2 linked regions of the Aminobacter aminovorans genome follow. The protein of the gene in region 1 binds, or shares a complex with, the protein of each later gene. Links are inferred from orthologs where the notes say so. Each region holds a gene or a part of one and is shown in the gene's direction. Other genes may lie near its edges. The genes, in order: xseA and DY201_RS22290.

Region 1 (15,114 bases):
GCCGGCGCCTTCGGCAAGGAGCATACGAATGTCGACGAGATCGACGCCCGGCTGCACCGGGAGCGGCTGGCTTCGCGCGGCCAGCCGGTCGAACTGGACCGGCACGGACTGCACCTGCTGCCTGATGGGGCGATGTTTTCGGATGGTGCTTCCGACTATGCCGTGCGCAGCGGCAAGGCACTGCGCTGGAGCTTCGCGGGCTACGATGCCGCACTCGGCTTCGACGACATTGCCGACACCGACATGTGCATTGTCACGCCGGCGACGACACTTGCAGTGCTGCACCAGGGCTATGCGCCGGAATGGCATCCAAGCGCCGAGCGGCTTTCGGCCGAAGCTGTCCCTTGACCGCTGGCGCGGCCTGCCGCATTGCTCGGCCATGCGCGCAAACTACAAGATGCAACGGCTGTTCGTGCCTGATGACCTCGCTTCCGGCGCGACCTTCGATGCCGATCCGCAGCAGAGCCACTATCTCGCCCATGTGCTTCGCCTCGGCGAAGGCGCGGAAGTCCTGCTGTTCAATGGCCGCGACGGCGAGTGGTCCGCAAGGATCGCGGGCAAGACCAAGAAGGCGGTGCGGCTCGAGGTTGTCGACCTGCAACGGCCGCAGCCCATTCATCCCGACCTCTTCTATTGCTTTGCACCGCTCAAGGTCGGACGGCTCGACTACCTCGTGCAGAAGGCCGTCGAGATGGGCGCAGGAACTTTGGTGCCCGTCATCACCCAGCACACGCAGATGAAGCCTGGGATCGACCGGCTGCGGGGGAACGCCGTGGAAGCCGCCGAGCAATGCGGCATCCTGGCCATTCCCGAGGTGCGCGAGACAGTGAAGCTGGAGCACCTTATCGCCGGCTGGGACAAGGAACGGCGGCTGATCTTCTGCGACGAGGACGCCTCGACCAACAATCCGATGGCAGCCTTGCAGGGCATCAAGGAGCGCAAGCTCGCCCTGCTGGTCGGGCCTGAGGGCGGTTTCTCCGACGACGAACGTCGCATGCTGCGCGCCCTGCCTTACGTGACCGCCATTCCGCTGGGGCCACGCATCCTGCGCGCCGACACGGCGGCAGTGGCGGCCCTTGCCGTCATCCAGGCTGTCATCGGCGACTGGTAATCAGCTGAGCACCTTGCCTGGCCACGGGTTAATGCCGTCGCGCAGCCACAACAGCGTGTCGAGCCAGAAGTCGGCCGCGTGTCGGCTGTGGAACAGGCCGAAATGGCCGATCGCCGGCCGGTCGAAATCTCCAGGCGAGAGCAATAGCTGTGTCGTGTTCGAACCGGTGTAGTAGCCGAGTGCACGGCGAACGGCCTGTGGCGTGCCGATTTCGTCATCGGCAACGCCGACGGCCAGGATGGGCGCCGTAACCGCAGCAAAGCGACGCAGGACATCGCCCCGTTCCGCCTCGGGGTGGCTCAACTCGATGCGCGCGCCACGAAAGCTCCACTCGTTGGCGACCCCCTTGGGCAAATCCTCCAGCCAGCCGAGCCGCTTTCCAGGAAAGTAGCCGCAGAGGGCGGTGATGACGGGCATCGCCACATGCCACTTGAGAAGCAGCCTAGGGCGGCGGGCGGCGGCATAATCGCGCCAATAGGCAAATTGCGCGCCAACGGTGAGCATGCGGGCGATGCCGGTGGCGGACTCCGCCAGGCCGGGCAAGACGCCGCCGATGCTGTGCCCCACCACCATCGATGGCGCGGCCGGATCGAGGCGTCTGGCCAGACGCAGCACCGCCTCGAAATCGCGTTCGCCCCAGTCGCGCCAGCGATGGCCACAACCGCGCAGGCGAACCGTCCGCGAAGCGCCGATACCGCGATAATCATAGGTGACGACGTCGAAGCCGCGACCGGCGAGAAACATGGCATAGCGATGATAGTAGCTGGCAAGCACGCCAGTGGCCGGATTGACGATGACGGTCCCGGCCTTTTCGCCACGCGCATGCGGCCAGATGTGGCCGCGCAGCACAACGCCATCGGCACACACGACCTCGATAGCTCTGGGCTCACTCACCAAAACTGCAATCGACATGGTGCACCTCGCTTTCCGCCTCGAGCGCTAGCGAATTCGGCTTTCCAATTACACTCACTAGTCAGTATACTTCGGCAATGAAAACCTCAGGGAAGCCGACCCGCGAGCGCATCATCGATGCGGCCTCGAAGCTGTTCTATGGCGAGGGCATCCGCGCTGTCAGCGTCGATGCCGTGGCCGAAAAGGCGGGGCTTACCAAGCGCACGCTCTATTATCACTTCCAGAGCAAGGACGAGCTGATAGCAGCCTATCTCGACGGCCGCGACCAGCCCAACCTGGGGCTGTTCCAGCGCTGGTTCGACGAGGCCGAGGGCGGGATCGATCAGAAAATTCGGATGATCTTCTGGCAACTGGCCAAATCCGCACGGCATCCCAGATGGAAGGGCTGCGGCTATCTGCGCACGGCAGCCGAACTGGCCACCATGCCCGGACACCCGGCGATCAAGACCGGCATCGCGCACAAGAAGCGGGTCGAGGCTTGGCTAGCCAGCGCCTTCGCCGCCGAGGGCGCCCGGTCGCCGGAGCTTTTGGCGCGCCAGATCATTCTGTTGCTGGACGGCTGTTTCGCCGTCGTGCTGCTCAACCGCGACCCCTCCTATATGGAAACGGCCGGCGAAGCTGCAGCAACGCTGGTGAAAGCGGCGCTAGCGTAAACCGGTCGCAAAAACCTTGGATTTGGGACGTGCAGTCCGCAACGGGACAATTCCAAGCATCAACATTTCACTATCGGCACCCGAAACGATCAATTCCTGTTGACGAAGGCTCAGGATTTTTCGCTTGATCGGCGAGCGCTGGATCGTCCATCAAGCGCCCGCGGTCCTTCCGCCTTCAGGAGAAGCATATATGGCGCGCGACACCACCGATTTCCGGCCTATCGAGGGGATGGACGAACTCGTCGACTATCTCGCAGCCGGCAACAAGCCGCGCGACAAGTGGCGGATCGGCACCGAGCACGAGAAATTCCCGTTCTATGTCGATGGCAACGCACCGGTTCCCTATGGCGGCGATCGCGGCATCCGCGCGCTGCTCGAAGGCATGCAGAAGACGCTTGGCTGGGATCCGATCATCGATGCCGGACGTATCATCGGGCTGGTCGAGCCGACCGGCCAGGGTGCGATCTCGCTCGAGCCCGGGGGGCAGTTCGAGCTTTCCGGCGCGCCGCTCGAAACGATCCACCAGACCTGTCGCGAGGGCAATGCGCATCTGGCACAGCTGCGCGAGATCGCCGAACCGCTTGGCATCCGCTTCCTCGGCCTGGGAGGCAGCCCGAAGTGGACGCTTCCCGAGACGCCGCGCATGCCGAAATCGCGCTACGACATCATGACCGCCTACATGCCGAAGGTCGGCACCAAGGGCCTCGACATGATGTACCGGACCTGCACCATCCAGGTGAATCTCGACTTCGAGAGTGAAGCCGATATGCGCCGCAAGATGCAGGTCTCGCTCAAGCTGCAGCCACTGTCGACGGCGCTGTTCGCCAATTCGCCCTTTACCGACGGCCGCCCCAACGGCATGCAGAGCTGGCGTGGCGACATCTGGCGCGATACCGACAACCAACGTTCGGGCCTGCTCGAATTCTGTTTCTCGCCGCAATTCGGCTTTGCCGACTATGTCGAATGGGCGCTCGACGTGCCGATGTATTTCGTCATCCGCGACGAGCAGTACCGCGACATGACGCACATCACCTTCCGTCAGTTCATGGCAGGTGCTGCGCGCAACGAGATTCCCCAGGGCATGCCGACGATGGGCGACTGGGCCAACCACCTGTCGACGCTATTCCCGGACGTGCGCCTCAAGCGTTTCCTCGAAATGCGCGGCGCCGACGGTGGACCATGGCGCCGCATCTGCGCCCTGCCGGCCTTCTGGGTCGGCCTGCTCTACGATCAGGCAACGCTCGATGCCGCAGAAGAACTGACCCGCAACTGGACCTACGCCGAAGTGCTGGCGATGCGTGACGCCGTGCCCGAGCAAGGTATCGCAGCACCGTTCCGCAACACCACGCAGCGCGAGATCGGCCGTGAAGTGCTGGCCCTGTCGCGCCAGGGGCTCGTCAATCGCGGCCGCAAGAACCGCGAAGGCTTCGACGAGGCCGGCTTCCTCAACACGCTCGACGAGGTCATCGCGCGTGGTACGACGAGTGCCGAGGAAATGCTCAGCGCCTACAACACGCGCTGGGGCGGTTCGATCGAGCCTGCGTTCCTGGAGTATGCCTACTAGGCGGCGAAAAGCCCTTCAATCGCCGCTGGAAACGCACTACGCTCCTCCTCGATCGATGATCCCGAGGAGGAAGAAATGCTGCCACTGTTCGAGATGCTGGCCAATGCCCAGAACGGCAATGGCGTCGAGGCGCTATCGCGCCAGTTCGGGCTGAGCCAGCAGCAGACGCAATCGGCGATCGAAGCGCTGATGCCGGCCTTCAGCCAGGGGCTGAAGCGCAACGCCTCCGATCCCTATGGCGTCGGCTCATTCCTGCAGGCGATGGCGAGCGGCCAGCACGCCAAGTATTTCGAGGACGCCAGTCGCGCCTTCTCGCCCCAGGGCGTCGACGAAGGCAACGGCATCCTTGGCCACCTGTTCGGTTCGAAAGAGCTGTCGCGCGCGGTCGCCGGCCAGGCGGCGCAGGCGACCGGCATTGGCCAGGACGTGCTCAAGCAGATGCTGCCTGTCATCGCCTCGATGATCATGGGCGGGCTGTTCAAGCAGACGACGGGCCAGATGCAGGCAGCGAGCGGCATGGGCGGCGGCAACAACCCGCTCGGCGAGATCATCGAGCAGATGATGAGGCAGGGTGGCGGCATGATGGGCGGCGGGCAGCAGCCTCGACAGGCCCCGCAGCAGACCCAGGCGCCCGATCCCTTCGACAACCCGTTCGGCAAGGTGCTGAAGGACATGTTCGGCGGCGGCCAGGGTCAGCCGCAGCCATCGCCGCGCCAGCAGGCGCCGCAACAGAGCCCCTATGGCGACAACCCGCTCGGCAAGATCTTCGAGGAGATGCTGGGCGGCGGCCGCGCCCAGCCTGAACCGCAGCCCCAAGCGCGCCAGCCGCAACCACAGGCAAATCCGAGCGGCCGGCCGCGCAATCCTTATGACGACCTGTTCGGCAAGATGTTCGAAACCGGCAGCCAACAGCGCGACGACTATCAGAAGGGCGTCGAGTCGATCTTCGACCAGTTCAGCAAGGGCATGGACAGGTATCGCTGAGCTAAGGCCTGGCGGTCGATGCGAACCTCGCCTGAGGCTTCAGCTTGTAGCGACGCGAACAGGCCGACGGTATCGGTGCTCGCCAATTGCCTCGGGCGCTACGACGAATTTGCACCGTTGCCAGGCCTCGACGCCCATTTCCAATGCGTTTGGACCAACGCCATCCCCAGGGATCATTTCGGGCCGGTCGCGGTCGTGCCGGACGGCTGCGTCGACCTGTTGTGGAAGGACGGACGGCTGGTGGTGGTCGGGCCTGACATCGTTGCGGCCAGTCCCGAGTTGGGTGGCGGGACGACAGTGCTGGGCATTCGATTCCGCCCGGGCGCGGCACTCCGCTGGCTGCGCACGCCGATGAGCACGCTCGTCGGCCAGGCGGTTGAACTCGCCGACGTATGGGATCGTGACGTAGCTCGCGAACTGAGCCTGCGGATCGGCGAGGCGCCGACCATCGAACGGCAGGCTGCCGTGCTGCAGCAACAGCTGCTCAATCAGTTGCCGGAACTGGAGCGCCCGGCGCAGGACGCAGGCGCGATCTTTGCGGCAATGGCATCGGGATCGGATGCAATCGCCGGCAGGATTTCGTCGCTTGTGGATCGGCTTGACATCAGCGAGCGCACGCTGAGGCGGCGCAGCCACGACTACTTCGGATATGGACCGAAGACGCTGGACCGTATCCTGCGTTTCCAGAACTTTCTTTCCCTGGTGCGCGCGCAAGGCAAGCAGCGTATGGCAGGCCTGGCCTATGAGGCCGGCTATGCCGACCAGGCGCATCTCGGCCGTGAGATCCAGACATTGTGCGGTATGACCGCCGGAAGCTTCGTGCGCCAGATAAGTGGCTGATTGGCCGTTTCGTTCAAGATTTCCGTCGCCCCGTCAGCTATCGGCGGCTATCCCAAGAAACGCAGGAGATTTGCCATGGGTACGAGCGGAAACGATCGCCGGATCGACAACATCGAATTCAACGTCAGCGACCTCAAGCGGTCGCGTGAATTCTACGGCAAGGCCTTCGGCTGGAGCTTCACAGACTACGGTCCGACCTATTGCGACTTCACCGATGGCCGCCTGACCGGGGGACTGACGACAGGCGGACCGGTCAGACCAGGCGGACCGCTTGTCATCCTTTATGCCGACGATCTGGCCGCAACACAGAGCCGCCTTGAGGCTGCTGGCGCCAGGATCGTCAAGCCGATGTTCGAATTTCCCGGCGGTCGACGTTTCCACTTCGCAGATCCCGACGGTTATGAACTGGCGGTCTGGTCGGCAAGTTGAGATGGCGACGATGGCCGCAAGCCTCGGCTTCATCCTGCTCGGTGGCGTCTTCGTCTGGGCCGGTACCGAGCATTTCTGGAACTTCCGCACTGTTACCGGCTACCTGACCGACAAAGGCCTGCCCGTAGCAGCAGTTCTGCTTGCTTTGGGCTCGATCGTCGAGATCATTGCCGGCCTCTGCCTGGCGATCGGCGTGATGCGTCCCTACGCGGCGGTGGCACTGATCCTGTTCACCATCGCCGCGACGTTGATGGCGCTCAATTTCTGGCGCTATACCGGCCCGGAGAGGCAGGGGTTGCGCTCGGCCTTCATCATCAACTTCGCTGTCGTCGGCGGTCTCATCCTCGCAGCGACAGCTTAGGAAGACCGTCGCAGATCTGATCTGAATACCGGAGGAGCCCCCAGATTACGAAAAAGCCCGGTCCTTGGGAGGACCGGGCAGCGTGCAGGCGAGGCCGGCGGGGACCGGCTGGGAGTGGGGAGCCTGCAAAAGCAGATTTCGGCTATGCGACGCGGCGCGCCATGACTTCGATGTTTTCGCTGCGCGCCTGCCTGATCGAGCGAAGACGCACGGTCGGGTCGGTGGCGAACGGCAGATCGACGGCCACACACAGGTCGCCGCGGGTCAGGCCGACATCGGCGAGTTCGGTGTCACTCAACTCGCCAAGGCGATAGAAGGCACGGCGATTTTTCCAGGCACGGAATAGATCGGCTGTATAGTTGACGATACGCATCGCATTCACCGGCCGAGCCGCGGAACGCGTCGTCTCAGTGGAATGGTCGAGCGTGGTCATGACGATCTCCTCTCAGATCGGGGACAAACGGGTCCCGTTCCGGTCGACGCTCCTTCAGCTGCCGCACCGGTTCCGATTCACATGCCTCATGTGGACAATGCGAGAGTGCCATCGGCATATTGATTAATCCAACGAATGTTTCTAATCTTTACCATCAATGTTCATGATGGAAACGTCGATGGCCGCTCCTCTCGATCTTGACCAGCTCCATACCTTCATCTCCATCGTCGATACCGGCAGCTTCACGCGCGCCGCCGACGAGGTGCACCGCACGCAGTCGGCAGTGTCGATGCAGATGCGCCGTCTCGAGGATCGCATCGGCAAGGCGCTCTTCGAAAAGGAAGGGCGCATGAACAAGCTGACCGAGGAAGGCGAGCGCCTGCTCACCTATGCCAGGCGGCTGCTGCACCTCAACCGCGAGACGCTGGCTGCCTTCGACGACAAGGCGCTGGAGGGTACGGTCCGCATCGGCGTGCCGGACGATTATGCCGACCGTTTCCTGCCCGAGATCATGGCGCGCTTCTCGCGCTCCAACCCGCGCGTCGAGCTGTCGGTGCTGTGCGAGCCCACCGTCAATCTCGCCGACCAGATTCGCCGCGGCAATCTCGACATCGCACTTGTGACCGAGTGCGTGGACACCCGGCCGAGCGAGATCGTGCGCAACGAACCGCTTCTTTGGGTGTCGTCGGCCAGCCACATGGTGCATGAGGAAACAATCCTGCCGATGGCTTTCGGCCGGCCGACCTGCCAGTGGCGACAGATGGCGACGGACCTGCTCCAGGCCAGCGGCCGCGAGTACCGCGTCCTTTTCACCAGTTGGTCGGCCAACGTCATCACCGCCGCCGTTCTGGCCGGGCTCGCCGTGTCGGTGCTGCCCGAATGCGCGCTGCGGCCGGGCATGCGCGTGCTGGGCGAAGCCGACGGTTTCGCCGCCCTGCCCGATTGCAAGATCGGCATCCTGCGCGGACATTCCAGCCGGCCGGACATCGTCGACGCGCTGGCGCGGCATATCTCGGAGAGCCTCGACAACATCTCGGTGCCGCTGACCGAGGAGAGCGGGACGTTCGATTTCGCGGCCCTTGCCGCTGCGCGCGGCCGACGGCTCAAGCCCAGCCACATCATGCCGGGATGGTAATCGGCAACTGAGCCACAAAGCTTGACGAGCAGGGCCGTGCGGCCCTCAATCGCGCCATGAACGAACTTGCCACCGAATCACGCACCAACGCTGCCGAATACACCGTCAGCGAAATATCCGGCGCGTTGAAGCGCACCGTCGAGGATGTGTTCGGCAATGTGCGTGTACGCGGCGAAATCTCAGGCTATCGCGGGCCACATTCGTCGGGGCATGCCTATTTCTCGCTGAAGGACGACCGCGCCCGCATCGAAGCGGTAGTCTGGAAAGGCACAATGAGCCGGCTGAAATTCCGTCCCGAAGAGGGGATGGAGGTGATCGCCACAGGCAAGCTGACCACCTATCCCGGTTCGTCGAAGTACCAGATCGTCATTGACAGCCTCGAGCCTGCAGGCGCCGGCGCGCTGATGGCGCTGCTCGAGGAACGCAAAAGACGGCTGGCCGCCGAGGGCCTGTTCGACGACAGGCGCAAGCAGCTGTTGCCGTTCATGCCGCTGGTGATCGGCGTAGTGACATCGCCGACCGGAGCGGTCATCCGCGACATCATCCACCGCATCAAGGACCGCTTCCCGTTGCATGTGCTGGTCTGGCCGGTGCGGGTGCAGGGCGAGACGTCGGGCGCCGAAGTGGCCGCTGCGGTCAACGGCTTCAACGAGCTGCCCGAGCTCGGTGCCATCAGCCGCCCCGACCTTCTGATCGTGGCGCGCGGCGGCGGCAGCCTCGAAGACCTCTGGGGCTTCAACGACGAAGCGCTGATCCGTGCCGTTGCAGCATCGCACATCCCGGTCATCTCGGCTGTCGGCCACGAAACCGACTGGACGCTGATCGACCTCGCCGCCGACAGGCGTGCGCCGACACCGACGGGTGCCGCCGAGCTTGCCGTGCCGGTCAAAGCCGAACTCGAGGCCGTGCTCGCCAATCTTGGCGCGCGGCTACGTGGCGCCGTTTCGCGGATGATCGACCGACGGAGCCAGGCGGTTCGTGCAGCCGCACGTGCCCTGCCCACTCCGGACCAGTTGCTGGCGCTGCCGCGCCGCCGCTTCGACGAGGCAACCAGCCGGCTTGGCCGGGCGCTGACCGTTACCACCGAGCGCAAGCGCGCCCGGCTGTCCGCCGTGCGGCTATCGCCGGCGACATTGGCCCGGCGCATCGGCGAGACCCGCCGTCATCTCGACCGCGACATGCTTCGTGCCGACGCCGCCTTGCGGGCGATGGTACGCGAAAAGCGCATCCGCTTCGACCGCACCAAGGGACGGCTGTCGCCGGAGCCGCTGGTGCGGCGCCAGGAGGCCTTTGGCCAACAGCTCACGGCGCTCGAACGCCGGGCCACAATGGCGGTCGGACGCAGACTCGAACGGGCGCGGACCAGCCTGTCGCAGGCCGACCGGTTGATGGCGACGCTGTCACACAAAGCGGTGCTGGCACGCGGTTTCGCACTCATCCGCGACGCTGACGGCACGGTGCTCAAGCGTGCCGGCGAGGTGGCCACGGGTGCTGCATTGTCGATCGAATTCGCAGACGGCACCACCAATGCGATTGCCACCAGCGGCGATGCGACCGCCACCGGCGGTGAGGCCAAGCCGAAGCCGGTGGCGAGGCCTGCTGCCAAGGTCAGGGAACCTGGCAATCAGGGCAGCCTGTTCTAAAGTAACAAAGGGTCAGTCGCCGGTGGGCGAAGAGATGACCGGCGCCACCAATGGCGAAATGAACGGTGCGCTCCACGAGCCGCCGACGAAGAACGCGGTCGGCGGCACCGTCGGTGCAACAGGGGCTGTCGTCGTCGAGGTGGAGGCAGTGATTTCCTTGGCTTCGATCGCACCCGAGAGCGCGAGCCCGCGCCCGACATAAGGGACGATGCCGGTCAGCCAGATGCGGCTGGTGGGGGTGCGGGCCTCGGCCTTGTCTATCCTGGCAACGCCGTTGGAAATCGTCGCCTTCAGCTCGACGCCGTCGACCGGTAGCGTGCCGCCGGATACTTCGTCGAGAGAGAAGAAGCCCCGGCCGGCCGTGCGCTTGAGAAAGGCCGGCAGGTCTAGCCCGGCAATGGCGCCGACGCCGAAGGTGGCGGCGATCGAGCCGTTGGCATTCTCCAGCAGCGTGTTCCAGTTCAGGCCCGGGCCTTGGAGGATCACCGACACAGTGCCACGGCCGATCGGCACGATGTGGCTCATGCCTGCCGCCGTACCAAAGGCGCCGCCATCTATATCAGACGCCAACAGCCGCATCTCGGCCTGGGTGCCGCCCGGCTTACGGTCGAAGCGGATGCTGGCCTGAACGTTGCCGCCAAAGGCTTCGGCATCGGAAATGTCGAACGCTGCCAGACCGCCCTTGACCTGCGCCGTGGCCGCGACCTCGGCGAGTGCGATGGAACCGGCCGTGGCCTTTGTCGCCGACAGCCGGAGGTCGAGATTGATGCGGTCAGAAAAGCTGGTGTCGATCTCGGTCGTGGCCACATTGTTTGTTGGCGCCATCGGCGCGAATGACGAGGCAAACGTCATCAGGTCGAGCGTGTCGAAAGCCAGCGTGCCCGAAACAGACGGTACCGGCCCGTCGAACGACATGTCGAGGATGCCCATGCCGGGATTGCCGTCGAGCGTGACCTGTGCATTCTCGATCTTGAGGCGGGCAAGATCGCCGGTGATCTTGGAGGCAAGCGAGATCGAGCCGACCGGGCTGCCCGGCAGGATGCCCGGCTTCGACCATTCCAGCATGCGGCGGAAGGACGGCGACACGATCTTGGCCTGGCCATCGACATGCGCGTCGGGGCCCATGTCGATGGTGCCGTCGAACGAGGCTTCGACCGGCGCCGACTTCAACGAAGCGACGATCGGCGCCTCACCACCGGCAAACAGCATCAGCGGGCGCGGTGACGACAGTTCAAGCGCCACCTGCTCGCCATGCCAGACACCTGTCGCGGTCAGCTTGCCCGCCTTGTTCAGCGCCGGCAGGCTGGCCTTGCCGGTGAGATCGGTCAGGATCTCGTCCTCGCCCTCGTCGGAAACGGCCACGACTCGGCCGTCGATGAATTCGACAGCACCGAACTCATCAGCGGGCAGTGCGCTGAGATCGGGCTCCATCGGATTCGACGCGACAGTGGCGCGGGCACGCTCGATGGCGCGGCTGAGACGCCCGCCGCTCGAATGCGGCATCTCCACGCCGCCATCGGCAAGGCGCTTCAGGCGCAGTGTCGGCCGGATGAAATGCGCGTCGGAGAAATCGACATTGCCACTCAGCGCCGAAAGCGCCGAAAGCTCTATCTCGACGCGTTCGGCCTCGATGACCGGCGAGCCCTGCTCGTCATCCCAGTCGGTCAAGGTCACGTCGGTCAGGGTAGCGCGGAACACCGGCCAGATTTCGATGTCGGGCGTTCCCTCGATCGACACGCGGAAGCCGCTCCACGCGCTCATCTCGAAGGCGATGCGGTCCTTGACGATCTGTGTGGAAGCGATGAACGGCACTGCGGCAACCGTAGCGGCGATCAGGACGATGAGTCCTGCAATCGCCCAGATGCTGCGCCTGAACAGTGGTGATGGCATGTTGCCCTTGTGCCGCCCGTGCTGCGCCGTTGTGGCTAACGGGTGTAACCGAGTAACGCGGCATTTCAAGTCTTTGTGGCCATGCGATGACGTTTGCGCACAGCGCAATGGCGCTAATCGACATTTCCTTGATCTGCTGCAGTGCGACATGCATAACCATGCGCGTTCTGGGAGAGATGCCGATGACTGTCGAAAAGCCGCTTTGGACGCCCTCGTCAACGCAGGTGGCGCAAGCGCCCCTTACGGCGTTCATGGCTGCGGCAGGCGAGCGCGCCGGCCAGTCATTCACCAACTATGCCGAGCTGCATGCCTGGTCGATCAGCGAGCGCGAGGCGTTCTGGGATCTTGTCTGGGACTTCTGCGGTGTCATCGGGGACAAGGGCAGCCGTGTGCTCGTTGATGGCGACAGCATGCCGGGAGCACAGTTCTTCCCCGATGCCAGCCTGAACTTCGCGCAGAACCTGTTGCGCGGTTCGGGCAGCGGCGAGGCCATCGTCTTCCGCGGCGAGGACAAGGTCGAGCGCCGGCTCACCTGGGACGAACTGTCGGCGCTGGTGTCGAGGCTGCAGCAACTGTTCGTCTCGCTAGGCGTGACCAGGGGCGACCGCATCGCTGCGATGATGCCAAACATGCCGGAGACGGTGGCCGCAATGCTGGCAACGGCCTCGCTGGGCGCCGTATGGTCGTCATGCTCGCCCGATTTCGGTGAACAGGGCGTGCTCGACCGCTTCGGCCAGATCGAACCAAAACTGTTCATAGCACCCGACGGCTACTGGTATGGCGGCAAGCATATCGAGGTCGGGTCGAAGATAGCGGCCGTCGCCGACAAGCTCGGCAGCGTGGCCAAGGTGCTGGTCGCCGATTATCTCGGCACCGCTGGGGATGTCGCCGCGACCATCGGCAAGGCTGAGGCGCTCGACGACGCGCTGGCGCCTTTCGCCGCCAAGGCGGCGACGTTCGAGCCCCTGCCCTTTTCGCATCCGCTCTACATCCTGTTTTCGTCGGGCACGACCGGCATTCCCAAGTGCATCGTGCATTCCGCCGGCGGCACGCTGATCCAGCATCTCAAGGAGCAGCGCCTGCATGCCGGGCTCGAGCCGGGCGATCGCTTCTTCTACTTCACCACCTGCGGCTGGATGATGTGGAACTGGCTGGTCTCCGGGCTGGCCTCGGAGACGACGCTGTTGCTCTATGACGGCTCGCCATTCCATCCCGACGGCAACGTGCTGTTCGACTTCGCCGATGCCGAGAAGATGACCTATTTCGGCACGTCGGCGAAGTTCATCGATTCCGTGCGCAAGGCCGGTCTCAGGCCCATCGACAGCCATGACCTCGGCAGCGTGCGGACCATCTCGTCGACCGGCTCGCCGCTGTCGCCGGAGGGCTTTGACTTCGTCTATGACGGCATCAAGAAGGACATCCACCTCGCCTCGATCTCGGGCGGCACCGACATCGTCTCGTGCTTCGTGCTCGGCGTGCCGACCGAACCCGTCTGGACCGGTGAGATCCAGGGCGCCGGCCTCGGCCTCGCCGTCGATGTCTGGAACGATGACGGCAAGCCGGTACGCCAGGAGAAGGGCGAACTGGTCTGCGCCAAGGCGTTCCCGGCAATGCCGATCGGCTTCTGGAACGATGCCGACGGCAAGAAGTATCACGCCGCCTATTTCGAGCGCTTCGACAATGTCTGGTGCCATGGCGACTTCGCCGAATGGACAGCCCATGGCGGCATGATCATTCATGGCCGCTCGGATGCGACGCTGAACCCGGGCGGGGTGCGCATCGGCACCGCCGAGATCTACAACCAGGTCGAGCAGATGCCGGAGATCGCGGAAGCGATCTGCATCGGCCAGGACTGGGATGGCGACGTGCGCGTCGTGCTCTTCGTGCGCCTCGCGCCTGGCGTCATTCTCGACGATAGCCTGGAAAAGCGCATCCGGACAAAAATCCGCGCAGGCGCAAGCCCGCGCCACGTACCGGCGAAGATCGTCGCCGTCACAGACATCCCGCGCACCAAGTCGGGCAAGATCACAGAGCTTGCCGTGCGCGATATCGTCCATGGTCGCGCCGTCAAGAACAAGGAAGCGCTGGCCAATCCCGAAGCGCTCGATCTCTACAGCGACATCGCGCAGCTCAGGAGCTGAGACGCGGCATGCTTAACGAAACGTAACCGCCAAATTTACCTAGACTTCAGGAGTGGTACACTTTCGTAAATTTTTCATCACTGGAGTAAGGTGCTGTTAAGGTTCGACCCTGATAGTCGTTATCAACTTGAGGGAGAAATCCCTTTCCTCATCTCTGAGGATAGCCAGTTCAGCTCAAGTCCCCGTTGAAACAGCATCTACCTTAAGGGCGCCCGAGTGGCGCCTTTTTCTTTAGCCTGGTCTAAAAAGAACTTAGAGTGACGCCTCTGCGTCGCGCACCAGTGCACCCGAAAGCAGCACCACCGGCACCATGGCGGTGATGATGATGACGATTGCGGACACTGCGCCCTCTTCCGGCACACCGCGCGAGGCGTTTTCATAGACATGCGTCGCAAGCGTGCTGAAGCCGAAGGGCCTGAGCAGGATGGTTGCCGACAATTCCTTGACGGTATCGACGAAGACGAGGACAGCAGCCGTCAGGATCGCCGGCTTGAGCAATGGCAACAGCACGCTGGTGGCACTCTGCGCCGGCGTCTTGCCGAGACTGCGCGCGGCTTCGTCGAGGCTGCCGGGCAGCTTTTCCATGCCGGAGCGTACCGCACCCTCCGCAAGGGCGACGAAGCGGATGGTGCAGGCGATGATCACCGCAGCGGCCGAACCGGTGAGCAGCAGCCCGGTCGAGAAGCCGAGCCAGGCGCGCGCGAAGGCATCGAGCGAATTGTCGAAGCGCGCCAAAACGAACAGCAGGCCCAGACCAAGGATGCCGCCGGGAAGCGCATAGCCGACCGAGGCAAGCCGCACAGTGGCAGCCATGGCGCGACCTTTCGACAGGCGCTGGGCATTGAGCAGGAACAGCGCAATGACGACGGTGAAGGTGGCGGTCAGCGACGCCGTCATCAGGCTGTTGAGGAATGCGCTGGCCACATCGGGCGAGACGAACTGCTCGAGCCGGCGTGATGCATATTGGCCGAAGATGGTGATCGGCACGCCGAAGCCGCTGAATATCGGCAGCGACACG
Region 2 (14,994 bases), 130 kb from region 1 along the record:
TCGTCGGCGACGGATTCAAAGGCGAAGGCGGTATTGAGTTCGGGACGGTCGCGGAAGATCTCGGTCCAGCGGGCCCGGACCATGGCCGGCATGCTGGGCATGGCGGCGGCGATGAAGGCCGAAATGAACAGGGTCCAGGCCGGCCAGTCATAGCGGGTAGCAATAAGCATGACGGCAAAGGCGAGGACGGAGATGATGGTGGTGGGGAGAGCCACTGATGTCTGGCCGAGCCTGTCGATCCGGCGCGAGATCTGCGGGGCGGCAAAGGCGTTGGTAAGCGCGAAGGTAGCCGACACGGCACCGGCCAGCCAATATTCGCCGCGCGTCTGCGACAGCATCGCGACGATGCCGATGGGCGCCATGGCGATCGGCAGGCGGGCAATGAATGCCGCCGCTGCGAAGCCTTTGTTCCCGGGAACTCTGAATATATCAGCATAAGGATTGTGCATCGGAGCACTCCTGGAATTTCGAGGGTGCGCCACTTACATACGTGGCGTATGTCAATGAGGTAATTGCATACGCAGCGTATGTCAATTACCATGGACGCCATGTCGAGAAAAATATACGCGACGTATGTGAATGGTGGCGCGGCAAGGAAAAGGCGATGAAGACGGCACACAAACCCCGAAGCGAGATGATTGCCGAAACGCGCGCCAAGCTGATCGCAGCCGCGCGCCGGGCATTTGCGACGACGGGTTATGCGAATGCGTCGATGGATGATTTTACTGCCGAGGCCGGGCTGACGCGGGGTGCGCTTTACCACCACTTCGGCGACAAGAAGGGGCTGTTCGAGGCCGTGCTCGCCCAGATCGACCAGGAGATGTTGTCGCGCCTCAATGAAATCTCGTCCAGGGCCGAGACGCGTTGGCAAGGTTTTCTCGACGAGAACGTCGCTTACATTGAAATGGCGCTCGAGCCGGAAATCCAGCGCATCGTCCTGCGCGATGGTCCGGCGGTTCTTGGCGATCCGGCGCAATGGCCCAACGCCAATGCCTGTATTTCGGCGATCACCGCGAACCTCGTCGCGCTGAAGGCGGAGGGACTTGTCCGCGACATTGATCCGGAAGCGATGGCGCGACTGATCAGCGGCGCCTCATTGTATGCCGCGCAGTGGATCGCAAATTCCGACGACCCCGGCGCGACGTCGATAAAGGCGGTGAAGGCGTTTCGCGCGCTGATGGAAGGCCTGCTTGTGGCCGGCAAGTCCGCCAACTGATCTTTTCCGCCGCAACTGGACATACCGGTGCCGCGATCCTCGGTTCCTTCTGCCGACCCGGCCGTGGGTCTGGTTCGTCAGCGGCTGCCGTTTTCCCCAGGGCTTTGACAGCTATGCGTGGTCTGGCCGGTCATTGCTGATAAGGTGCGGCGATGACCACGCGGCTCTATACGCATCCGATCTACCTCGAACACCTGACGACGCCGGGACATCCCGAGCGGCCCGACAGGCTGCGCGCCATCGAGCGCGCGCTCGACGACGAGGCTTTCGAAATGCTCGATCGCGTGGAAGCGCCGATGGGCGACGAGCGCACGATTCTCTACGCCCACCCCGAGGGTTTTGTCGAAAGCGTTCGCCGGCAGGTGCCGGAGGATGGATTAGCCAGGATCGATGGCGACACCACGCTCAGCCCGAAAAGCTGGCAGGCGGCACTGACCGCCATCGGCGCGGCCAATGCCGCTGTCGACGACGTATTTGCGGGCAGGGCCGCCAACGTCTTCGTCGCCTCGCGGCCGCCTGGGCACCATGCCGAAAAAACGACAGCGATGGGCTTTTGCCTGTTCAACAACGCGGCGATCGCAGCACGCCACGCCCAGCGCGATCATGGCGCCGAGCGCGTGGCGATCATCGATTGGGACGTGCATCACGGCAATGGCACCCAGGATATCTTCTGGGACGATCCGAGCGTGCTCTACTGCTCGACGCACCAGATGCCGCTGTTTCCCGGCACGGGTGCGAAAAGCGAGACGGGCGTTGGCAACATCGTCAATGCGCCGCTTGCGCCTGATACCGGCAGCGACCATTTCCGCGAGGCGTTCCGCTCGCGCATTTTGCCGGCTCTCGACAGATTCGCACCCGACCTGATCATCATCTCGGCCGGTTTCGACGCGCACCATCGCGACCCGCTGGCCGAAATCAACCTCACCGAAGCCGATTTCGACTGGGCGACCGGGCAATTGATGGACAGTGCGGCGCGCCATTCGTCAAATCGTCTGGTCAGTCTGCTCGAGGGCGGCTACGACCTGCACGGGCTGGCCTTCTCAGTGGCCGCCCACGTTTCTCGCCTCATGAAAGGATGATCAATGGCCGCCGAGCCTAACGACGAAATCAAGGCGCTGAGCTTCGAGCAGGCACTCGCGGCACTGGAGAAGATTGTCGACGATCTCGAGCGTGGCGACGTGCCGCTCGACCAGTCGATCAAGATCTATGAGCGCGGTGAAGCGCTGAAGGCGCATTGTGACCGCTTGCTGAAGGCCGCCGAGGACAAAGTCGAAAAGATCCGCCTGTCGCGCGACGGCAAGCCGGTGGGCACGGAGCCGCTCGACGGCGAGTAACGGACGTCCAGTTCAGTTCGCGACGGCACCGCCGTCGCGAACGTCGAAATCGCCGGGCCGGGCGGCGTAGAAGCGATCCGGCGGTGTCCAGCGGTCCGGCAGCTGGCTTTCGCCCCAGCGGGCGAGTTCCTGCACCACAGGAATGAGTGCTGCACCCCTGGCGGTCAGCGCATAGGCGCCGCGGATCGAGCCCTGGCGCGGCAATGATTGCCTGATCAAGCCGGCATCCTCCAGCCGGCGCAGTCTTTCGGCCAGGATGTTTGTCGAGATTTTCTCCGGCGTGGACAACAGGTCCGAATAGCTGGTCGCCCCCATGACCATCGCCCTGACGATCACCAGCGACCACTTGTCGCCGATGATGTCGAGCGCTGACGCGATGGGGCAGCCGGAGCGAAACTGGGTCATGGCAGCACCCTGGATTTTTAACTTGCAAAAAGCAAGTGAGAAGTGATTAGCTGTACCAAGGCTCGTCGGGGGAGGACTCGTCATGTTGCCGATAGCATCGATGACTTCAGCACTCGCGGCCGTGGCCCTGGTTGTCCTGAGCATCCGTGTCAGCCTGCGCCGCAAGAAGGTCGGCCTGAAGCTCGGCCACAGCGAGGATGTCGTTCTGATGCGGCGCATCCGCGCCCAGGGCAATTTCATCGAATATGTGCCGCTCGCCCTGATCCTGCTCGCCCTTGCCGAATACCGTCAGGCGCCGGCGGCGATGCTGTGGACGATCGCCGGATTGCTGATCGTCGGCCGTGGCCTTCATGTCGCGGGCATAGTGACAGCGCGGACGCCATTGAGCGCTCCCGGCATGGTCGGCACCTATGGAGCCTTGCTCGTCGGCGCCGCGGCCCTGGTCCTGGGATGATCGTCGCCGACCAAACGGCTTGACCTCATGGCATGTTGCGCCCAGTTATGGAAAACCCATACCGTTGGTGAAAACCCCCGGGAGCAGGCGATGTGCCGCAACATCAAGACCTTGTTCAATTTCGACCCGCCGGCGACGCATGACGAGATCCGCGACGCAGCCTTGCAGTTCGTGCGCAAGCTGAGCGGTGCGAACAGGCCTTCGAAGAAGAACGAAGAGGCCTTCAACCGCGCCGTCGACACGATCGCCGAGGCAGCGCACGAGATGCTGCATGCGATGGAAACGCATCAGCACCCGCGCAATCGCGAAGAAGAGGCGGCCAAGGCAAAGGCGCGTTCGGCACTGAGATTTGCCTGAGCGCCAGCTCTGGTGACCGCCGTGCAGCAAAAACACTCCAGGATGCGACCCAGGATGCGATAATGAGCTTCTTTCCCGCCGAAGACCCGACGCCAGGCGATGCCTTTTCCTGCGATCAGCTCGAACTGATGGTCATTCCCAACGCCAAGGATATCGATGGCTTCCAGGTGCGCCGTGCATTGCCGACGGCAAAGCGCCGCCTGGTTGGCCCGTTCATCTTCTTCGACCGCATGGGACCGGCGATCCTGAGGGCAGGGCATGCGCTTGATGTGCGTCCACACCCCCATATCGGGCTTGCGACCGTCACCTATCTGTTCGACGGCAAGATCCGGCACCGGGATTCGCTCGGCACCGAGATGGTCATTGCGCCCGGCGACGTGAACCTGATGACGGCAGGCCGCGGCATCGTCCATTCCGAGCGCACGCCGGAAGAGCTGCGCGGCGCGCCGATGTCGGTTTCCGGGCTGCAAACCTGGCTGGCGCTGCCGGACGGCAAGGAAGAGGTTGCGCCGCTGTTCGAGAACACGGCGGCAGTGCAGCTTCCGACCTTCGACGCGGACGGTGTCAGCGGCCGGCTGGTAATCGGCGCGTTCAAAGGCCTGAAGTCGCCGGTGCGCCAGGCATCCGACACGCTCTACGCCGACATCAGGCTGGCGCCCGGTGCCAGGATCAAGATCCCGGCCGACGCCGAGGAGCGCGCCATCTATACGCTCGGCGGCGAGATCGACATACTTGGCGATCGCTTCCCGATCGAACGGTTGCTGGTGTTCAAGCCCGGCGACGAGATCGTCGTGAGCTCTGAGACGGGTGCGCATTTCATGCTGTTCGGCGGCGCGTCGCTCGGCTCCAAGCGCTACATCTGGTGGAATTTCGTCTCGTCGTCGCGGGAGCGCATCGAAGAGGCCAAGAACGAATGGAAGACCGGCCGCTTCGACATCGTGCCGGGCGATGAGGAAGAGTTCATCCCGTTGCCCGAGGGCTGACGAGCAAGAGTCAGGCCGGCCCGCGTCACCGCCATGCATTTACTTTCCAAGCATGCGGTCGTATCTGCCGGGTGGTTAACCGAGTTAGTGCGGATTGATGAACGCGAAACCTGAAACGCCCCTGCTGGACAAGGTCCGCGTGCCCTCCGACCTGCGCACGCTCGATGAGGCCCAGCTGCCGCAACTGGCAAGCGAATTGCGTGCCGAACTCATCGACGTGGTGTCGCAGACCGGTGGCCATCTCGGCGCGGGCCTTGGCGTCGTAGAACTGACGGTGGCGCTGCACTATGTCTTCGACACGCCCGACGACCGCATCATCTGGGATGTCGGCCACCAGGCCTATCCGCACAAGATACTGACCGGCCGCCGCGACCGCATGCGCACGCTGCGCCAGGAGGGCGGTCTCTCCGGCTTCACCAAGCGCTCGGAAAGCGAGTACGACCCGTTTGGCGCCGCGCACTCCTCGACCTCGATTTCCGCCGGCCTCGGCATGGCGGTGGCGCGCGACCTCGATGGCGGCCGCAACAACGTCATCGCTGTCATTGGCGACGGCGCCATGTCGGCCGGCATGGCCTATGAGGCGATGAACAATGCCGGTGCGCTCGATGCCCGCCTGATCGTCATCCTCAACGACAATGACATGTCGATCGCTCCACCGGCAGGGGCAATGAGTGCCTATCTGGCGCGCCTTGCCTCGGGCCGCACCTATGCCGGCGTGCGCGAGCTTGGCAAGAAGCTGACCTCTTATCTCGGCCGCCGTGTCGACCGGGCGATCACCCGGGCCGTCGAGCATGCGCGCGGTTTCGTCACCGGCGGCACGCTGTTCGAGGAGATGGGCTTCTTCCATATCGGCCCGATCGACGGCCACAATCTCGAGCATCTCGTGCCGGTGCTGAAGAACGTGCGCGACAATGGCACTGGCCCGGTGCTGATCCATGTCGTGACCCAGAAGGGCAAGGGTTATGCCCCGGCCGAAGCCGCTGCCGACAAGTATCACGGCGTCAACAAGTTCGACGTCATCACCGGCGCCCAGGCCAAGGCGCCTGCCAACGCGCCTGCCTACACCAAGGTGTTTGCGGAAAGCCTGATGCAGGAAGCGCGCGACGACGACAAGATCGTTGCCGTCACCGCCGCCATGCCGTCGGGCACTGGCCTCGATCTGTTCGGCGAAGCGTTTCCGTCGCGCAGCTTCGACGTCGGCATTGCCGAGCAGCATGCGGTGACCTTTGCCGCCGGCCTGGCGACCGAAGGCTACAAGCCGTTCGTTGCGATCTACTCCACCTTCCTGCAGCGCGCCTATGACCAGGTCGTGCACGACGTCGCCATCCAGAACCTGCCGGTGCGCTTTCCGATCGATCGCGCCGGTTTCGTCGGCGCCGACGGCGCCACCCATTGCGGCGCCTTTGACACCGCCTATCTCGCCTCGCTGCCCGGTTTCGTCGTCATGGCTGCGGCCGACGAGGCAGAACTGCGCCACATGGTGCGCACCGCCGTCGAATATGACGACGGTCCGATCTCCTTCCGTTATCCCCGCGGCAACGGCGTTGGCGTCGACATGCCGGAGCGTGGCCAGGTGTTGGAGATCGGCAAGGGCCGGATCCTGCGCGAAGGCACCAAGGTGGCGCTGCTGTCCTTCGGTACACGCCTCAAGGACTGCCTGCTCGCCGCCGAGGAACTGGGTGCCGCCGGCCTGTCGACGACGGTTGCCGACGCCCGTTTCGCCAAGCCGCTGGACGAGGACCTGATCCGTCGCCTGGCACGCTCGCACGAAGTGCTTGTGATGGTCGAGGAAGGCTCGGTCGGTGGTTTCACCAGCCAGGTGCTCGACTTCCTTGCCCGCAACGGCCTGCTCGACAACGGCCTCAAGGTGCGGCCACTGACCATGCCGGACAGTTTCGTCGACCACGCCAACCCCGACAAGATGCATGCCGACGCCGGGCTCGATTCCGCCGGCATCGTGCGTGCCGTCTTCGCAGCCCTCGGCAAGTCGGCCCAGGCCGCCCGCGCCTGACTGGCGCTTGCGTTGCAGTCGCGCATTCGTCATTGAAGGCCATGGATAACTCTAGGCAAGCAGCCGCCAGCCTGAGGCTTGACGAATTGCTCGTCAGCCGCGGTTTCTTCGCCAGCCGTTCGCGCGCCCGCGACGCGGTGGCGCGCGGGGCCGTGACCGTCGATGGCCAGCCGGCGAAGAAGCCGGGCCAGACGGTGGCGAAGACTGCCGAAATCGCCGTCGACGACCCGGCGCAGGGCTATGTCTCGCGCGCAGCGCTCAAGCTGATCGCCGGGCTCGACCATTTCGGCTTCGATCCGGCCGGAACAACTGCGCTGGATATTGGTGCTTCGACCGGCGGCTTCACCCAGGTCCTGCTCGAACGCGGTGCAGCGCATGTAGTGGCGATCGATGTCGGCCACGGCCAGATGGACGAGCGGCTGAAATCCGATCCGGGCGTGACCTGCTTGGAAGGGCTCAATGCACGCAACCTGACGTCTGAAGATTTTGGCGGCCGGACGCCCGACTTCGTGGTCTCGGATGTCAGTTTCATCTCGCTCAGGCTGGCATTGCCTAATGCACTCCAACTGGCTGCCTCAGGTGCCAGGGCAGTGTTGCTGGTCAAGCCGCAGTTCGAGGCCGGGCGCGAGGCGATCGGCAAGGGTGGCCTGCTCAAGAATGTCGAGGACGGCCCGCGCATGGCTGAAGAGCTGCGCTCCTGGCTCGACGCCGTTCCCGGCTGGCGCGCACTCGGCATCTGCCCGTCGCCGCTCGAAGGCGGTGACGGAAATCGTGAATACCTGCTCGGTGGAGTGAAAGAGTAATGACGACACGTTTCGAAATTGCGCGGCTGGGCGCGCATGGCGACGGTGTCGTCGATGCCAATGGCGGGCATATCTTCATCCCGTTCGCGCTGCCGGGCGAAGTGGTGACAGCGGCGCGCGAGAAGGATCGCGCCCAGCTGATCTCGGTTCTCGAGCCGTCGCCGCAACGTATCGATCCTGCCTGCCGGCATTTCACCGAATGTGGCGGCTGCGCGATCCAGCATCTCGAGGACCAGGCCTATCGCGAGTGGAAGCGTGGGCTGGTCGTCCATGCGCTGAAGGGCAGGGGCATCGACGTTGCGGTCGGCGAACTGGTGGCTTGCCCGCCGCACAGCCGCAGGCGCGCCGCCTTCACCGCGCGCAACACCGAGACCGGGCTGCAGCTCGGCTACAACAAGGCCTTTTCCCATACCCTCGTCGACATCGAGGAATGCCCTGTCCTGCTGCCGGCCATCGTCGAAGCCGCCGGTACCTTGCGGCACCTTGCCGGCATCATCGCCAACACCTCGAAGCCGTTCCGGTTCCTCGTCACGGTCACCGAGTCGGGCTTCGACGTGGCGGCCAGCGATTGCGGCAAGCCGACTGAAGCGATCCGTCGAGCCGCTACCGATTTCGCCATCAGGTCGAAGATCGCCAGGCTTTCCATCGACGGCGAGATCATCGTCGAGCCGGTCAAGCCGATGCTGACCTTTGGTGCGGCGACGGTCAGCCCGCCGCCGGGCGCTTTCGTCCAGGCCGTGGCCGAGGCGGAGGGCGCGATGGTGTCGATCGTCACCGGCCACATGCGCAGGGCCAGGAAGGTCGCCGACCTGTTCTCGGGATGCGGCACCTTCGCGCTCAGGCTTGCGGCAAACTCCGAGGTCCATGCCGTCGAGGGCGATGGCCAGGCGCTCGCCGCACTTGATCGTGGCTTCCGCTTTGCCAGCGGTCTGAAGCGCGTCACAGTCGAACGCCGCGACCTCGATCGCCGGCCGCTGACCTTCAAGGAACTGAACGCCTTTGACGGCCTCGTCTTCGATCCGCCGCGTGCCGGTGCCGAGGACCAGTGCAAGCAGATCGCCCGCTCGGATGTGCCTTACGTGGCGGCGGTGTCGTGCAATCCGGCAACGCTGGCGCGGGACCTGCGCATCCTCATCGACGGCGGCTATGCGCTGAAGAGTGTTGTGCCGATAGACCAGTTCCTCTGGTCGCACCATGTCGAGGCTGTGGCGCTGTTGGAGAAGCCGAAGAAGCGGCGGTGAGGCAACCGATCCGGCCGCCATCAGGTGGACCGGCGGCTAAGCCAGGATATGCTCGACGAATTCGGGCACGATTTCCGTGGCGCGGCCATGGATGGCCTGCTCGAAGAGGTCATGGCCTTCCGACGGCTCGAGGTTGAGTTCGATCGTACGCGCCCCGGCATGGCGCGCCTGCTCGACGAAGCCGGCGGCGGGATAGACATTGCCGCTGGTGCCGATGGAGACGAAGAGGTCGCAACTTGCCAGTGCCTCGTCGATTTCGTCCATCAGGTAGGGCATCTCGCCGAACCAGACCACGTCAGGCCGCAATTGGCCGATCTCCTGGCATGACGGGCAGCGTGAGGCCCGCGACATGGCACCGTGCCAGGCATGCCCGGCGCCGCAATGCGCGCACAAGGCCTTGGTCAATTCGCCATGCATGTGGATCAGCCGCAGCGATCCGGCTCGCTCGTGCAGGTCGTCGATATTCTGCGTGACGAGCAGGAACTTGCCCCGGAACTGCCGTTCGAGCCGCGCCAATGCCACATGCGCGGCATTCGGCGCGACATCGGCAAGACCCGCGCGGCGCTGGTTGTAGAAGTCGTCAACCAGCTCCGGATTGCGGGCAAAACCTTCCGGTGTCGCCACGTCGCGGTAGTCGACCTTCGCCCAGATGCCGTCCTCGTCGCGAAAGGTGTCGACACCTGATTCGGCCGAGATACCTGCGCCGGTGAGCACGACGATCGAGGTGGGGCGGTGCATCGGCATTCTTCGTTCTGTCGGTGCGAAGCCTAGACCCGCGTGCCGCCGACAGTCATCTGGTTCATCCGGAGATGCGGCTGGCCGACGCCGACCGGCACGCCCTGGCCGGCCTTGCCGCACATGCCGATGCCGTTGTCGAGCTTCATGTCGTTGCCGACCATGGTCACGCGGTGCATGGCGTCGGGACCGTTGCCGATCAGCATGGCACCCTTGATCGGCTGGGTCACCTTGCCGTCCTCGATCATGTAGGCCTCGGTGCAGCCGAACACGAACTTGCCCGAGGTGATGTCGACCTGGCCGCCGCCGAAGGAGACGGCATAGATGCCGTTCTTGACCGAGGCGATGATCTCTTCCGGCGTCTTGTCGCCAGAGGTCATATAGGTGTTGGTCATGCGCGGCATCGGCTGGTGCGCGTAGGATTCGCGGCGGCCGTTGCCGGTCGCCTTCATGCCCATCAGGCGGGCGTTCTGGCGGTCCTGCATGTAGCCGACGAGCTTGCCGTCCTCTATCAGCACGTTGCGGGCGCTGGGTGTGCCTTCGTCGTCGACGGTGATCGAGCCGCGGCGTTCGGCGATGGTGCCGTCATCGACGACGGTGACGCCCTTGGCGGCGACCTGCTGGCCGAGAAGACCGGCGAAGGCCGAAGTCTTCTTGCGGTTGAAGTCGCCTTCGAGACCGTGGCCGACGGCTTCATGCAGCATCACGCCCGGCCAGCCGGACGACAGCACGATGTCGAAAGTGCCGGCAGGAGCGGGGATGGCATCGAGATTGACCAGCGCCTGGCGCAAGGCCTCGGTCGCGGCGCCCTTCCAGCTTTCGTCGGTCAGGAACTCGTCAAAGCTCTTGCGGCCGCCGGCGCCGTAGGAGCCGCTTTCCTGGCGGTCACCGTCGCCGACGATCACCGAAACGTTCATGCGAACCAGCGGGCGGATGTCGCGCACCACCTGGCCGTCGCCGCGTAGGATCTCGACATGCTGCCACGACGAAGCGAGCGACGCCGTCACCTGGCGGACGCGCGGGTCCTTGTCGCGCAGCCAGGCGTCGATTTCCTGCAGCAGCTTGGCCTTGGCCTCGAAAGACGGCGACGAGATCGGGTTCTCCTCGCCATAAAGATGCGTGTTGGTGCGGGCAGGGGCGGCGGCGAGCGTGCCGGAATAGCCGCCCTTGACGGCTGAGACCGCATCGGAGGCGCGCAGCAATGCCTGCTCGGACAGGTCGCTCGAATGGGCATAGCCGGTCGCTTCGCCGGCGACTGCGCGCAGGCCGAAACCCTGGTCGGTGTTGAAGCTCGCCGTCTTCAGTCGGCCATTGTCGAACATCAGCGCCTCGCCCTCGCGATATTCGAGGAAGAGCTCGCCATCGTCAGCGCCCTCGATCGTCTCGGCGACGATCTTGCGCACGCGGTCTTCAGTGATGTCGAACTGGCTGAGAAGGCTGGTCATGGCGCGTCGCCTCATATTCCAAGGGGAGTGTGTTCACCCCGATGTAGGCGACGCAGAGGCTCCGGACAATGTCTCCGGTGCCAAACGCTTACGGCAGGGCGGCGAAGCCCTCGCCGAAGCCATTGAGATCGACAGGGATGCCGATGCCTTCCTCGGGCGTCTGGAAGACGATGAAAGTCGCCGACTTGCCGGTCTTCAGCGTGTCGAGCAGCGTCTTGTCGAGGATCACCTCGGCGTAGCAGCCGTCCTGGAAGCAGCGCACGAAATAGGCGCGGCCGATGTCCTTCTGGTCGACATTGAGGCCAAGGCCGTTGGGCAGCAGCACGCCGAGCGGCGCGAGCACGCGCAGAATCTCGGCCTTGTTGTCTGCCGTGCGCAGAATGACCACCGAAAGCCCCATCTCGGGGCGGTCCTCGGCAATCACGTTCTGCATCATCACGCATTGTTCGTTGGTGGCGCCCGCAGGCGTGTCGCAGATGATCGACCATGCGCCGTGGGTGGACTTGACCGTGCCGCTCTGCTGCGCGCCGGCTTGCATGGGTACCACGCAGGCGGCAGCGACGAGCATCTTCGCCACGGTTTTGAAAAGCCCAGACTTCATGACGGCTCCATTGCGAATCACGACTATCAGGCCGTGCAGGCAGCAAGTAAATAACAAGACGGCGCCTTCGCCATCCTGCAATCTCAGGTTTTCCAGACATTCGAAGCCAATTTGGCCCGAATTGCGACGCCTTTTCAGGGCATGGCAGCACAAGCGGGGCAATTGGCCTTTCGCCTGCGCGTTCTTCACCTAGCGCCAAACGCGTCGCGGCGCCAGCCTCTGCGCCTGCGCGCAAAAATGCCGCACGGGTTAAGCCTCTGCTTCCTTGCGGTTATAAAGAGAGTATGGTTTGAACCTCCGAACGTCTCTGGGATTCCCGTCCCGGAGCGGCACGATGTCCTTGCGGCTACGCCCGCACGGAAATGGGAGATACAGAGGGCGATGAGAAAGATCTTTGCTAGCGCCGTCGCGGCGACTGCTTCCCTTGCCAGCGTCGCGGCCTATGCGGCTCAGCCGACGCCTTGGCAAACCACTTTCCAGCCGGCCGCGACCGGCATCATGGAACAGATCACCTGGTTCGAGCACTACACGCTGTGGTTCATCGTTCCGATTACGCTGTTCGTTCTTTTCCTGCTGGCCTATTGCATCTGGCGGTTCCGCGCGAGCGCCAACCCGGTGCCGTCGCGCACCAGCCACAACACGCTGATCGAGGTCATCTGGACCGTCGGTCCGGTTGTCATCCTGCTGTTCCTGGCCATTCCGTCGTTCCAACTGCTGACGGCGCAGTATTCGCCGCCGGAAGATGCGAAGCTGACCATCAAGGCGACCGCCAATCAGTGGAACTGGGACTACGAGTACCAGAATGCCGAGCCGCTCTCCTTCAACTCGGCGATGCTCGCCGACGCTGACCGCGCCGCGGCCGGCAAGGAAGACAGGGCCGCATATCCGCGCCTTCTCGCCGTCGACAATGAAATCGTCGTTCCGATCAACACGCTGGTTCGCGTGCTCGTCACCGCCAGCGACGTCATCCACGCTTTCGCCATGCCGGCCTTCGGCGTGAAGACGGACGCGGTGCCGGGGCGTATCAACGAGATCTGGTTCAAGGCTGAGAAGGAAGGCCTCTATTACGGCCAGTGCTCCGAGCTTTGCGGCAAGGACCACGCCTACATGCCGATCGCAATCCGCGTCGTCTCCGACGCACAGTACAATACGTGGCTAGCCGCCGCTAAGACCGATCTGCCGGGTGCCAACAAGGCGCTGATGGCCGAGACGGACGGTGCGGCCAAGGTCGCGGCCGCTGGCAACTGAGCCACGGTAGAATAGGGATCAGGGAACGGAGCGGAACATGGCAGGCGCTGCAGCTCACGACCATCACGACCACAAGCCGAAGGGCTGGGTTCGGTGGGTGTACTCGACCAACCACAAGGATATCGGAACGCTCTACCTGATCTTCGCGATCATGGCAGGCTGCATCGGCGGATTCCTGTCCGTCATGATGCGCTGGGAGCTCGCCGAGCCGGGCATCCAGATCTTCCACGGCCTGGCCTCGATGGTCTATGGCGTTGAAGGCGATGCGGCGATCGACGCCGGCAAGAGCATGTTCAACGCGTTCACGACGGCCCACGGTCTGGTCATGATCTTCTTCATGGTCATGCCCGCGCTGATCGGCGGCTTCGCCAACTGGATGGTTCCGATCATGATCGGCGCGCCTGACATGGCGTTCCCGCGCATGAACAACATCTCGTTCTGGCTGCTTCCGCCCGCGTTCCTGTTGCTGATCCTCTCGGCCTTCATGCCGAGCGCTCCCGGTGCTCATGGCGTCGGCGGCGGCTGGACGATCTATCCGCCGCTCTCGACCTCGGGACAGCCTGGCCCGGCAATGGATCTGGCGATCCTGTCGCTGCACATCGCTGGCGCCTCGTCGATCCTCGGTGCGATCAACTTCATCACCACCATCTTCAACATGCGCGCTCCGGGCATGACGCTGCACAAGATGCCGCTGTTTGCCTGGTCGGTGCTGATCACCGCCTTCCTGCTGCTGCTTTCCCTGCCGGTCCTGGCGGGCGGCATCACCATGCTTCTGACCGACCGCAACTTCGGCACGACCTTCTTCGCGCCTGAAGGTGGCGGCGACCCGATCCTGTTCCAGCACCTGTTCTGGTTCTTCGGTCACCCGGAAGTGTACATCCTGATCCTGCCGGGCTTCGGCATCGTCAGCCACATCGTGTCGACCTTCTCGCGCAAGCCGATCTTCGGTTACCTCGGCATGGCCTACGCCATGGTCGCCATCGGCGCTGTCGGCTTCGTCGTGTGGGCTCACCACATGTACACCACCGGCCTGTCGCTCGACACGCAGCGCTACTTCGTGTTCGCCACGATGGTCATCGCGGTTCCGACCGGTGTGAAGATCTTCTCTTGGATCGCCACCATGTGGGGCGGCTCGATCTCGATGAAGACGCCCATGATCTGGGCGATCGGCTTCATCTTCCTGTTCACCGTCGGTGGCGTCACCGGCGTGCAACTGGCCAATGCCGGTCTCGACCGTTCGCTGCACGACACCTACTACGTCGTGGCGCACTTCCACTACGTGCTGTCGCTGGGTGCCGTGTTTGCGATCTTCGCGGCCTGGTATTACTGGTTCCCGAAGATGACCGGCTACATGTACTCGGCGGCGATCGCCAACACCCACTTCTGGGTGACCTTCGTCGGCGTGAACCTGATATTCTTCCCGCAGCACTTCCTCGGCCTCGCCGGCATGCCGCGCCGCTACATCGACTATCCGGATGCCTATGCCGGCTGGAACGCGGTGTCGTCCTACGGCTCGTATATCTCGGCCATCGGCGTGCTGATCTTCCTGTTCGGTGTCTTCGAAGCCTTCTCCAAGAAGCGCGTCGCCGGTGCCAACCCCTGGGGCGATGGTGCGACCACGCTCGAATGGCAGCTGCCTTCGCCGCCGCCCTTCCACCAGTGGGAACAGCTGCCGAAGATCAAGTAAGGCACAGACTGAACTACGGAGCCGCCGGCCTGACCGGCGGCTTCGGCCAAACGGAACGACTGGACGTAAGTACGCATGGCCCTTGTCCACAACCGGTTTGACGATCAAACCATCCGCATGTCGGAAGCGACGGCGGGCGATTTCTTCGCCCTGCTGAAGCCGCGCGTCATGTCCTTGGTGGTCTTCACCGCCTTTGTCGGCATGGTTGCCGCGCCCGAGACCATCAACCCGTTCCTCGCCGTTGTCGCGATCCTGGCGATCGCCATCGGTGCGGGTGCTTCGGGTGCGCTCAACATGTGGTACGACGCCGACATCGACGCCGTCATGACGCGCACGGCGAGCCGGCCGGTGCCGTCGGGCAAGGTGACGCCGCATGAAGCGCTGACCTTCGGCCTCGTGCTCTCGGTCTTGTCGGTGATGACGCTCGGCGTCCTCGTCAACTGGCTTTCGGCGGCTCTGCTCGCCTTCACCATT

The links.
Region 2: the proteins of xseA (region 1) and DY201_RS22290 are in contact, whole or in part, in a cryo-EM structure (PDB 8TXR), measured with the Escherichia coli proteins. The link is inferred for Aminobacter aminovorans from one-to-one orthologs.

Annotation. Positions count from the first base shown.
Region 1 is NZ_UFSM01000001.1:4,647,124-4,662,237, forward strand. Bases 7,841-10,771 are described here. They hold xseA (exodeoxyribonuclease VII large subunit), read left to right. Parts: upstream 7,841-8,478; coding sequence 8,479-10,065; downstream 10,066-10,771. Other genes in these bases: DY201_RS22990 (LysR substrate-binding domain-containing protein), read left to right, coding at 7,841-8,422; DY201_RS23000 (AsmA family protein), read right to left, coding at 10,078-10,771. In the rest of the region: DY201_RS22940 (hypothetical protein), read left to right, coding at 1-348; DY201_RS22945 (16S rRNA (uracil(1498)-N(3))-methyltransferase), read left to right, coding at 380-1,111; DY201_RS22950 (alpha/beta hydrolase family protein), read right to left, coding at 1,112-2,023; DY201_RS22955 (TetR/AcrR family transcriptional regulator), read left to right, coding at 2,101-2,676; DY201_RS22960 (glutamate--cysteine ligase), read left to right, coding at 2,867-4,240; DY201_RS22965 (DUF937 domain-containing protein), read left to right, coding at 4,316-5,224; DY201_RS22970 (helix-turn-helix domain-containing protein), read left to right, coding at 5,243-6,064; DY201_RS22975 (VOC family protein), read left to right, coding at 6,140-6,493; DY201_RS22980 (DoxX family protein), read left to right, coding at 6,495-6,854; DY201_RS22985 (DUF1127 domain-containing protein), read right to left, coding at 6,997-7,287; more of DY201_RS22990, read left to right, coding at 7,466-7,840; more of DY201_RS23000, read right to left, coding at 10,772-11,955; DY201_RS23005 (acetoacetate--CoA ligase), read left to right, coding at 12,138-14,096; DY201_RS23010 (ABC transporter permease), read right to left, coding at 14,349-15,114. UniProt on the Escherichia coli protein: Bidirectionally degrades single-stranded DNA into large acid-insoluble oligonucleotides, which are then degraded further into small acid-soluble oligonucleotides.
Region 2 is NZ_UFSM01000001.1:4,511,129-4,526,122, reverse strand. What follows is about bases 1,114-3,924. They hold DY201_RS22290 (exodeoxyribonuclease VII small subunit), read left to right. Parts: upstream 1,114-2,298; coding sequence 2,299-2,550; downstream 2,551-3,924. Other genes in these bases: DY201_RS22270 (pirin family protein), read left to right, coding at 3,829-3,924; DY201_RS22275 (DUF2277 domain-containing protein), read left to right, coding at 3,500-3,766; DY201_RS22280 (MAPEG family protein), read left to right, coding at 3,038-3,409; DY201_RS22285 (winged helix-turn-helix transcriptional regulator), read right to left, coding at 2,563-2,955; DY201_RS22295 (histone deacetylase family protein), read left to right, coding at 1,369-2,295. In the rest of the region: DY201_RS22305 (MFS transporter), read right to left, coding at 1-449; more of DY201_RS22300, read left to right, coding at 605-1,113; more of DY201_RS22270, read left to right, coding at 3,925-4,749; dxs (1-deoxy-D-xylulose-5-phosphate synthase), read left to right, coding at 4,847-6,760; DY201_RS22260 (TlyA family RNA methyltransferase), read left to right, coding at 6,802-7,563; DY201_RS22255 (class I SAM-dependent RNA methyltransferase), read left to right, coding at 7,563-8,804; cobB (Sir2 family NAD+-dependent deacetylase), read right to left, coding at 8,841-9,542; metalloprotease TldD, read right to left, coding at 9,572-10,984; DY201_RS22240 (invasion associated locus B family protein), read right to left, coding at 11,073-11,552; coxB (cytochrome c oxidase subunit II), read left to right, coding at 11,967-12,833; ctaD (cytochrome c oxidase subunit I), read left to right, coding at 12,871-14,520; DY201_RS22225 (heme o synthase), read left to right, coding at 14,596-14,994. UniProt on the Escherichia coli protein: Bidirectionally degrades single-stranded DNA into large acid-insoluble oligonucleotides, which are then degraded further into small acid-soluble oligonucleotides.